DNA from 2 places in the Streptococcus sp. 2022WUSS037 genome. Region 2 is predicted to be linked to the other one. Evidence: predicted binding sites of a transcription regulator. Region 2 holds the regulator's gene; the other holds the start of a gene.
The links. The regulator HrcA, encoded in region 2, represses chaperone genes, less so after heat shock. The targets are predictions, from matches to a motif close to TTAGCACTCNNNNNNNNNGAGTGCTAA.

Region 1 (4,426 bases), on a different contig from region 2:
GGCAACGACTGCTTCAGTTGTCAAAATCAAGCTAGCTACAGAAGCCGCATTTTGAAGAGCTGAACGTGTTACTTTAACAGGGTCAATGATACCTGCATCCATCATGTTGACCCACTCGCCTGTCGCTGCGTTAAAGCCAGTGCCTAGTTCTGAATTCTTCAGTTTATCAATGATAACTGAACCCTCATAACCTGCGTTATAGGCAATCTGACGAACTGGTTCTTCCAAGGCACGAAGGACAATATTGCGTCCTGTCTCATCGTCGCCTGTCAATTCCAATTTTGCTACACTATCAATCACATTGACAAGGGCTGTACCACCACCGGCAACGATTCCTTCTTCAACTGCGGCACGTGTTGCGTTGAGGGCATCTTCGATACGGAGTTTCATTTCTTTCAACTCAGTCTCAGTAGCGGCACCGACTTTGATAACTGCAACACCGCCTGACAATTTAGCCAAACGCTCTTGCAATTTCTCACGGTCAAATTCAGAAGTCGTCACTTCAATCTGTGACTTGATAACAGCGACACGGTTGGCAATGGCTTCTGGATTTCCAGCACCTTCAACAATGGTTGTACCATCTTTGTCGACCACAACTTTAGCAGCCTGACCAAGTGCTTCAATGGTCGCATCTTTCAAGTCCAAACCAAGGTCTTCTGTAATCACTGTACCGCCTGTCAAGATAGCGATGTCTTCCAACATAGCTTTGCGACGGTCACCAAAGCCTGGAGCTTTGACTGCAACAACGTTGAAGGTACCACGAATCTTGTTGAGAACAAGAGTAGGAAGAGCTTCGCCATCCACATCGTCAGCAATAATCAAGAGCGGACGACTAGTCTGGAGAATGCTTTCCAAAAGCGGCAAAATATCCTGAATATGAGAAATTTTCTTATCGGTAATCAAGATGAATGGATTTTCAAGCTCAGCCACCATCTTTTCATTATCTGTTACCATGTATTGTGACAGATAACCACGGTCGAACTGCATACCTTCAACCACATCCAATTCTGTCTCCATACCGCGAGATTCCTCAATGGTGATAACACCGTCTGTTCCCACGCGCTCCATAGCTTCTGAAATGTACTCACCAACTTTTTCAGAACGGGAAGATACGGCTGCGACTTGAGCAATCTCAGCTTTATTTGATACAGGACTTGCTTGTGCTTTCAAGGCTTCAACCGCAGTTGCAACTGCTGCTTCAATCCCACGACGGATTCCGATTGGGTTGGCACCGGCAGTTACGTTTTTCAAACCTTCGCGAACAATAGCCTGAGTCAAAACAGTTGCAGTTGTTGTACCGTCACCTGCGATGTCATTTGTTTTTGAAGCCACTTCGGATACCAACTTAGCACCCATATTTTCAAAATGGTCTTCCAACTCGATTTCTTTAGCAATGGTCACACCGTCATTTGTAATGAGTGGTGAACCGTAAGCTTTTTCCAAGACAACATTACGACCTTTTGGACCCAAGGTTACTTTGACCGTATCAGCCAAAATATCGACACCACGGACCATGCTTTCACGTGCATCTGCTGCAAATTTAATTTCTTTTGCCATTTTTCTACCTCTATTCTACAATTGCCAAAATGTCTGCTTCACGGATGATGTGAACGGTTTGGTCCCCATCTTTAACTTCCAATCCTGCGTGAGCATCAATCAAAACAGTATCTCCAACCGCTACCGCTGGGGCAACCAAGTCACCGTTCAAGGTACGAATTCCTTGTCCAATCGCTAGGACACTTGCTTCTTTTGTCTTTTCTTGGCTTGCACCTGCAAGGACAAAGCCACCAACTGTTTGTTCTTTTTCTTCAATTTTTACGACGATACGATCGCCCAATGGTTTTAACATTCTATTACCTCCTGGTCTTTTTAGCACTCTCTACATGCGAGTGCTAACTCACATTTCCTATTGTATCACTTGGTCAAAAATAGTCAAGAAAATTCTATTCCTTTTTCGTGAAAATCCTTCTTAAGTATGAGACAGAATTTACCTATTCATTGTTGGTAAACTATGTTATACTATTTTTAACAAGTTAGGGGGTATTCATGAAATTTTTTAGAGATTTAAAAACAGATTACCTTGAAAGCCGATTTTCATCCCACGAAAGTTTTGCCGAATGGTTTTTAAAACGTAAATTAGGCTTTTGGGGGAAGATGATATTCGCCTATCTGCTCTGGCTAGTATGGATATTTTTCTTTAGTCACCCTCACTACATCATCTTTTTCTTTTATGGCGTTATACTATTGTCACTGATTGTTATGCTAGTAGAATGGTGGAAATACAGAAAATGAACAGCAAAAAACACCAACTTTCGTCGGTGTTTTTTAAGGAGATATGAAAAATATTTAGGATTGACTATAGTATAGCCTACTTTTCAACATTCTTCATCGGTCTTGGGACCGATATTAAAACGGCAATTCCTCCTCTTCCAAGACCAAATCAGCTAGGTCATCGCCAGTATTGTTTTCTCGTATAGCACGTTGGGCACGGCTTTCTAGCAACTGGAAGGTATTGCCCAAGATTTCCGTCACATAGTGATTGCTGCCATCTTTTTCGTATTTACGGGTTCGCAATTCGCCATCAACAGAAATCAGACTGCCCTTGCTACCATAGGAAACAAGTGTTTCCGCCAGTTTTCCCCAGAAAATAACATTGAGAAAATCCGCTTCACGTTCACCATTTTCTGTCTTGAAACGGCGGTTGACTGCGACGGTTACACGAGTCAATTTTTTACCGTTAGGGGTTTGAGTGAGTTCAGGTTGGGCCGTCAAGCGACCGATCAGAATAACTTTATTATACATTTTATATCCTCCTACTTATTTATTCGTAGAAAGTTCATAAAAAGAAAGAAAATCATGGAAGAACTAATAGAAAAATTGCAAACCTCTAAACCATATACCAATGATGAACTGGCTTGGTTGCTGGAAAACATCGGTCATCCAGACCCTACTATACGCGACGAACTGGTTTATGCTAGTTTTTGCCACATCTTTCTAGATGGTTTGATTACAAGAGAACAAGCACAGGAATTACTTCAAGGTTCACAGGACACCAAGCCATTTTCCCTAGAATGCTCCACACTAAAGCGAAGTTTTACTTGCTTACTTTGCTGCCTTTTGCTGTCTGTCGATAATGATTCTGAATCTATTTATCATGCATTTTTAAATGACGAGGACCGCGAGCTACTTTTTCAACAGACCTTGGATTATTTGACGATTGAAAATGACTGGTCTGGCTTTGATGAAAAACTCGGCTGGATTCATACCGCTGCCCACGGAGCAGATTTTCTTCTGGCAGCAAGCTGTCATGAGCAATTTCCCGCTGAAAATAGTAAAAAAGTCTGGCAGGCTATTGTCACTTGTCTAAAGAAACAAAAGCAAGTTTTCTCCGCTGGTGAAGAAATCCGTCTGGCACAGATTCCTGTCTACCTTTTGCTGAATGAGAAAGTAACTAGCCAAGAGCTGACAGAATGGGTGAACGAACTAGACTTTCCCAACCAAGAACCTCTGGACTACTTCCGGTGGCTCAACCTCCAGCATTTCCTGTCCAGTCTCTACTTCCAACTCAATTCACATCAGGTATTAACTGAAGAAATCGGACAGGCTATTGAAAATAGAATTGAAACAGCATAAAAGAATTGGCCATCTGACCAATTCTTCTTTTTCTATCCCTTCCAGTGTTTAGCTGGATTAAAAGCTTCTCCGACCACTGCGGAGTCGTCCAATTCGATAATTCCACGGACTTGTGGTGCGTTTGGCAGAGCCAATTCACGTGGACTACACATCATACCAAAGCTATCTTCACCACGCAATTTCCCTGGGAAAATCAGGCTACCGCTCGGCATCATTGCCCCCGGAAGAGCCACAATGGTTTTCAAGCCTTGGGCAGCATTTGGGGCACCTGCTACGATTTGCACTGTTTTGTCACCGACATTGACCTGACAGATATTGAGGTGGTCGCTGTCTGGATGGGGAACCAATTCCACAATCTGACCGACTACGAACTTTGGTGTCGCATCATTGACCAAGGTTTCTACAAAACCTTCTTTTGCCAACTCTGCATTCAAGGTCGCAACTTGTTCGTCTGTCAGGAAAACCTGACCATTTCCGGCAATCTCAACTAAACTTGATGCTTCAAAAATATTCCAAGCTACTGTTTTTCCTGTTTCCTCTAGGAAAACACGCGCCACCTGACCCTTGCGTTCAAACTGGACAGCTTGCCCCTTGTCCTCAGCCACAATCACCATCAGAACATCGCCAACGTGTTCCTTATTATATGTAAAAATCATTTCTTTTTCATTTCTCCTTTATGCAAATAGACCGGTCAATCCTTTCCATAGATTTTCAAAAAAGGCACCGATTTTTTCTAGAATCCCTGAATCTTGTAGATTCTTATAGGCTTCTGAAATTTGTTGCTCTGCCTGTT
Region 2 (4,426 bases):
AAGGATGACTTCGTCAATTTCTGACAAGCTAAGGCCTGCATCTGAAAGAGCTTGACGAACAGGAACTTTTGTACGTTCTACAAGATCGTAAGTCAATTCGTCGAATTTTGCACGTGTCAATGTCATTTCCAAGTGAAGAGGACCTGCTGCACCTGCAGTGATGAACGGCAAGCTGATTTGAGTTGAAGTCACACCTGAAAGGTCTTTCTTAGCTTTTTCAGCCGCATCTTTCAAACGTTGAAGAGCCATTTTGTCAGCTGACAAATTGATGCCGTTTTCTTTCTTGAATTCAGCTACCATGTGGTCGATAATCTTTTGGTCAAAGTCGTCACCACCGAGCTTGTTGTCACCCGCTGTTGCAAGTACGTCAAAGACACCGTCACCAAGCTCAAGGATAGATACGTCGAAAGTACCACCACCAAGGTCGAATACCAAGATTTTCTCATCTTTGTCAGTCTTGTCCAAACCGTAAGCAAGGGCTGCTGCAGTTGGTTCGTTGACGATACGTTCTACTTCAAGACCTGCGATTTTACCAGCATCTTTTGTTGCTTGACGTTGAGCATCGTTGAAGTAAGCTGGAACAGTGATAACGGCTTTAGTTACTTTTTCACCAAGGTACTCTTCCGCGTAGCCTTTCAAGTATTGAAGAATCATAGCTGAGATTTCTTGTGGTGTGTACTCTTTACCATTTGCTGAAACTTTTTCAGAAGTTCCCATTTTTGATTTGATAGAGATGATTGTATCTGGGTTGGTTACCGCTTGGCGTTTTGCCGCATCACCAACGATGATTTCACCATTTTTGAAAGACACAACAGACGGAGTTGTGCGGTTTCCTTCTGGGTTTGCGATGATTTTTGATTCAGTTCCTTCAAGAACTGCAACTGCTGAGTTTGTTGTACCTAAGTCAATACCGATAATTTTAGACATATGTTTTACCTCTTTTTAATTTACTTTCTTTTCAAGTAGTTTAACGACATTTCGGTCAAGTTTTCTTTTTTGGGAAATAGCAGAGCGACTACTCCGATACCACCACCATAGCCGGCCTCAACAGACGTTCATGCAACTTGTAGCCTTTTTGGAAGACTTGTGCGATGTGTTCTGCTGGGCAGTCGTCTGTGGCTGGAACAGTTTGAATGGCCATGTGAAGATTTGGGTCAAAGACATCTGTTGCGACTTCTTCCACCCCTTCTTCTTTGAGGGCTTGAATCAAACTTTCCTGTACCATTTCCAAGCCTTTTTTGACATCTTCTGTCAGGCCTTCGACTTGAAGGGCACGTTCCAAGTTATCCAAGCTCGGCAAGATTTTCTTGGCCAAGTCTTGCGAACGGTAACGCTGAATGGTCTGGCGTTCCTCGTTAGCACGGCGTTGGATATTTTGCATTTCAGCATGGGCACGAAGGTACTTGTTTTCAAATTCCTCTACACGCTCATTTGCCAAGTCCAATTCCGATTTTTCAGGAGCTTCGACAACTTCTTCTGTTGCTTCCACTTCCTCTAGGATTTCTTCATTTTTGATTTCTTCTGACAAAGCATTCTCCTTCTAATTGACTTCATAGTGATTGCTACTTAAGTATCGGTAGTAATCGGTTAATTTCATAAATAGGACGCGGCTGATGATGTTGATCAAACTCAGCTGCCTGCGGTAGTCCATGTCAACAGGACCAAGCAAACTCATCTGGGCCATGCCCCTATAGGGGATTGGAAAGCGATGATGAATGACTGTCACATCTGCAAGGGCAGGATCCATATGTTCCGCCACGGAAATACTGGTCTGCTGGTTTGGCGCTAAACCCTGCCGCAACTCTGGGGCTAATAGCTGTGGGCTATCCAAGAACTGATAGGTGGCGAGATTGCCATAGGTCAGCGAAGCGACCTTTCCACTGATAAAGACTGATTCTTGGAAGAGATTGGAAAAAATGTAGTCCATGAGATCCAAGACATTGTCCGTCGTGGTAAAGTAACGTTGCACCACCTGGGGAATCTCCGTCCGCAGCTTGTAGTGGATTGCCAAAACCGTCTGGTCAACGAAGCGTTCATCCACCAGGCGTTTGAGCACTTCCAAGTCTCTGGTCAAAAAGTTCTTGGGAATGGCAAACTGGACGGTAACAGGTTTGGACTGGTCCAAGGTCAAGACTGCCAAGGCATCGTGGTTGCTGAGTTGCACGATGTCAAAGGAAGTCAACTGCTGACTGGTCGGTTCCACATCTAAGATGACCGAAGTGTAGCCTGTCAAATCTGCCAAGACCTGACTTGCCCGCTCCAAGATGTCTTCCAGCTTGAAGGCTTCAAAGTCGAAGGCCTTGACCACCTGATAAACATCTTCTTCATTGATGTGTTCCAAGTTGAGCGAGTGGTTGACAAAGTATTGAAAACCAGCCCGACTGGGCATCCGACCACTTGACGTGTGAGCTTTTTCTAGCAAGCCCAACTGCTCTAGCTTAGCCATATCATTACGAATGGTAGCCGAACTAGAAGCAATCATCTCCTGCAAGGCCTTAGAACCAACCGGCTCATGATGGCGCGTAAACAATTCAACAATCAGATTCAAAATATCATTTTGACGTTGGGTAATCATCTCCGCTCCTTTCATGAACACTCTGATTTTTGTTTTAGCACTCTCGTATGCCGAGTGCTAAACTTTATACTCCCATTATACGCCGAAAAAATGGATTGTCAAGAGAAAAAGACAAAAAATTAGCACTCTTTTACCTAGAGTGCTAAAAATCGGTCTGAGGACCTAGTTGTTTTTTACAAGTCGGTAAAAACGGTATCCAGTCAACAGCAAGAGAGGGATATAGATAGCAGAAAGAATAAGCGTAAGTACATAATGATGCTCATTCAGATTCACCCCTATCAAAATGAAATAAAGTCCTAAAGATAGTAGATAACGTCTTTGGATGATTGTTTTAACAAATTCCACTTTGCTTTCCCTATCACCGTATATCTCAAGATCTCCCTTTACAGCTGCCTTCCTAAAAATAACGAAGTTTTGGCATGATGTGACAAATTCCCAACCATAGTCCTCGTACATGCGTAGATAGGATTCTCTATCCTTGTTTTTACTTTCTTTAAAATCAACCTGGTAAACGACATCTTCTGGCTCACATTTTTCAAAATGATAAAACAAGCTCCAGCTAATCTTAACTAGCTTCCACCCCTTCTTATGCATGTCACTAAGGTAGCATGCCTGTTGATTGAAATCTGTGATAAAAAATACTTTACATTCTGTTTTAGTCTCCATAACTCTCCCCCTTACTGTTTCGATAAAGTCGTTCAATTCGGGCTAATTCTATGTCTAGAATTTCTCGACCTGTTGCTGTTATTTGGTAAAACTTTCGCTTGTCTTCTTCTCTGACAAAGGCAATCAATCCGTCCTTCTCCATTTTCGACAGGGTGCCGTACATGGTTCCCGGGCTAATCACGACCTGACCTGCCGTGACTTCCTTGGTCTTCTGGGTAATATCGTAACCATGCCGTTCTTCCTGTAAATGAAAGAGAATATAGAAGGCTGTCTCTGTCATGGGAACATAGACGCGTTTTAACTTATCGTTCATAAAACTCCTTTCGCACTACGATACATCGAACTTCGATATACAAATTATATCGCACCTCGATACACTTGTCAAGAAAAAAATCAGAGAAAACTCCCTGATTTCATTTCTTGATTATTTTAGAAAATGGTGTTTTATGTGTCGTGATAAAGTTTTCAATCCAGCTAGCATCACCGCTCTCCGTCGCTACTTCTTCCCTTTCCTCATCCGTGCCCTGTTCTTCATCATCTGAAAAATCGACTTTTCCAAATAGAACTACCTTGCCCTCCGTTTCAGCACTTGCTGAACTGCTATTAGTTGTTAGAAGCCCAAAAGTTACAAAACCTAGCATTGCAAGAGCACCTAAAACAAGTAATTTCTTCATCATTATTTCCTCCAAGATAATTAAGAACCTGTATTCACAGTTCAGCACTTCTAGCTAAGGCTAGTTTTTCAGCTACTCATCGTTCATTTTTTTTCAAAATACAGTCAGTATTCCCTCAAAAAACTGCCTTGATTAGCGAAAAACGATCTCTTATAGTCTTTTAGTTTACTTTTAGTACGAGGCAATGAGCTGCAGACATAACTGAAGTTAGGCAAGGCGAATTAACGAAGTAATAAAAGAAAAACTAAATGACAATATCTAAAAGCACTTTTCTTGTGAATACCGGTTCTAAACATTGTTTTGTAAAGTTGTAAAACTTACAAGTATTATCTTACAGGAAATGACGAGCCACTTAAAATTCATTACATATCTGTAACTTTCTCAATTTCCTTATTGATCTGGTGGATTAAATCATAGCAATCTAAAAATTTGGCAATATGCAGGCATTCCTTCATTATTTCTAGGCCACCATCATTTCCATTCATGTAGGACAAGCGTGCTTTTATGAGCT

Region 1: a site for HrcA is predicted at 1,870-1,896, ahead of groES (co-chaperone GroES). Genes of this name have one in related genera too.

Annotation. Positions count from the first base shown of each region.
Region 1 covers NZ_JAOTGJ010000020.1:24,883-29,308, reverse strand. The annotation lists gene groL (chaperonin GroEL) at 1-1,557, opposite strand, end outside; gene groES (co-chaperone GroES) at 1,568-1,849, opposite strand; gene ODU55_RS07755 (hypothetical protein) at 2,047-2,292, shown strand; gene ODU55_RS07750 (single-stranded DNA-binding protein) at 2,407-2,802, opposite strand; gene ODU55_RS07745 (DUF2785 domain-containing protein) at 2,857-3,633, shown strand; gene ytpR (YtpR family tRNA-binding protein) at 3,666-4,289, opposite strand; gene ODU55_RS07735 (DUF1002 domain-containing protein) at 4,308-4,426, opposite strand, start outside.
Region 2 covers NZ_JAOTGJ010000008.1:27,772-32,197, forward strand. The annotation lists gene dnaK (molecular chaperone DnaK) at 1-927, opposite strand, end outside; gene grpE (nucleotide exchange factor GrpE) at 1,016-1,528, opposite strand; gene hrcA (heat-inducible transcriptional repressor HrcA) at 1,541-2,575, opposite strand; gene ODU55_RS04900 (DUF2812 domain-containing protein) at 2,738-3,241, opposite strand; gene ODU55_RS04905 (PadR family transcriptional regulator) at 3,231-3,554, opposite strand; gene ODU55_RS04910 (hypothetical protein) at 3,655-3,918, opposite strand; gene ODU55_RS04915 (helix-turn-helix domain-containing protein) at 4,278-4,426, opposite strand, start outside.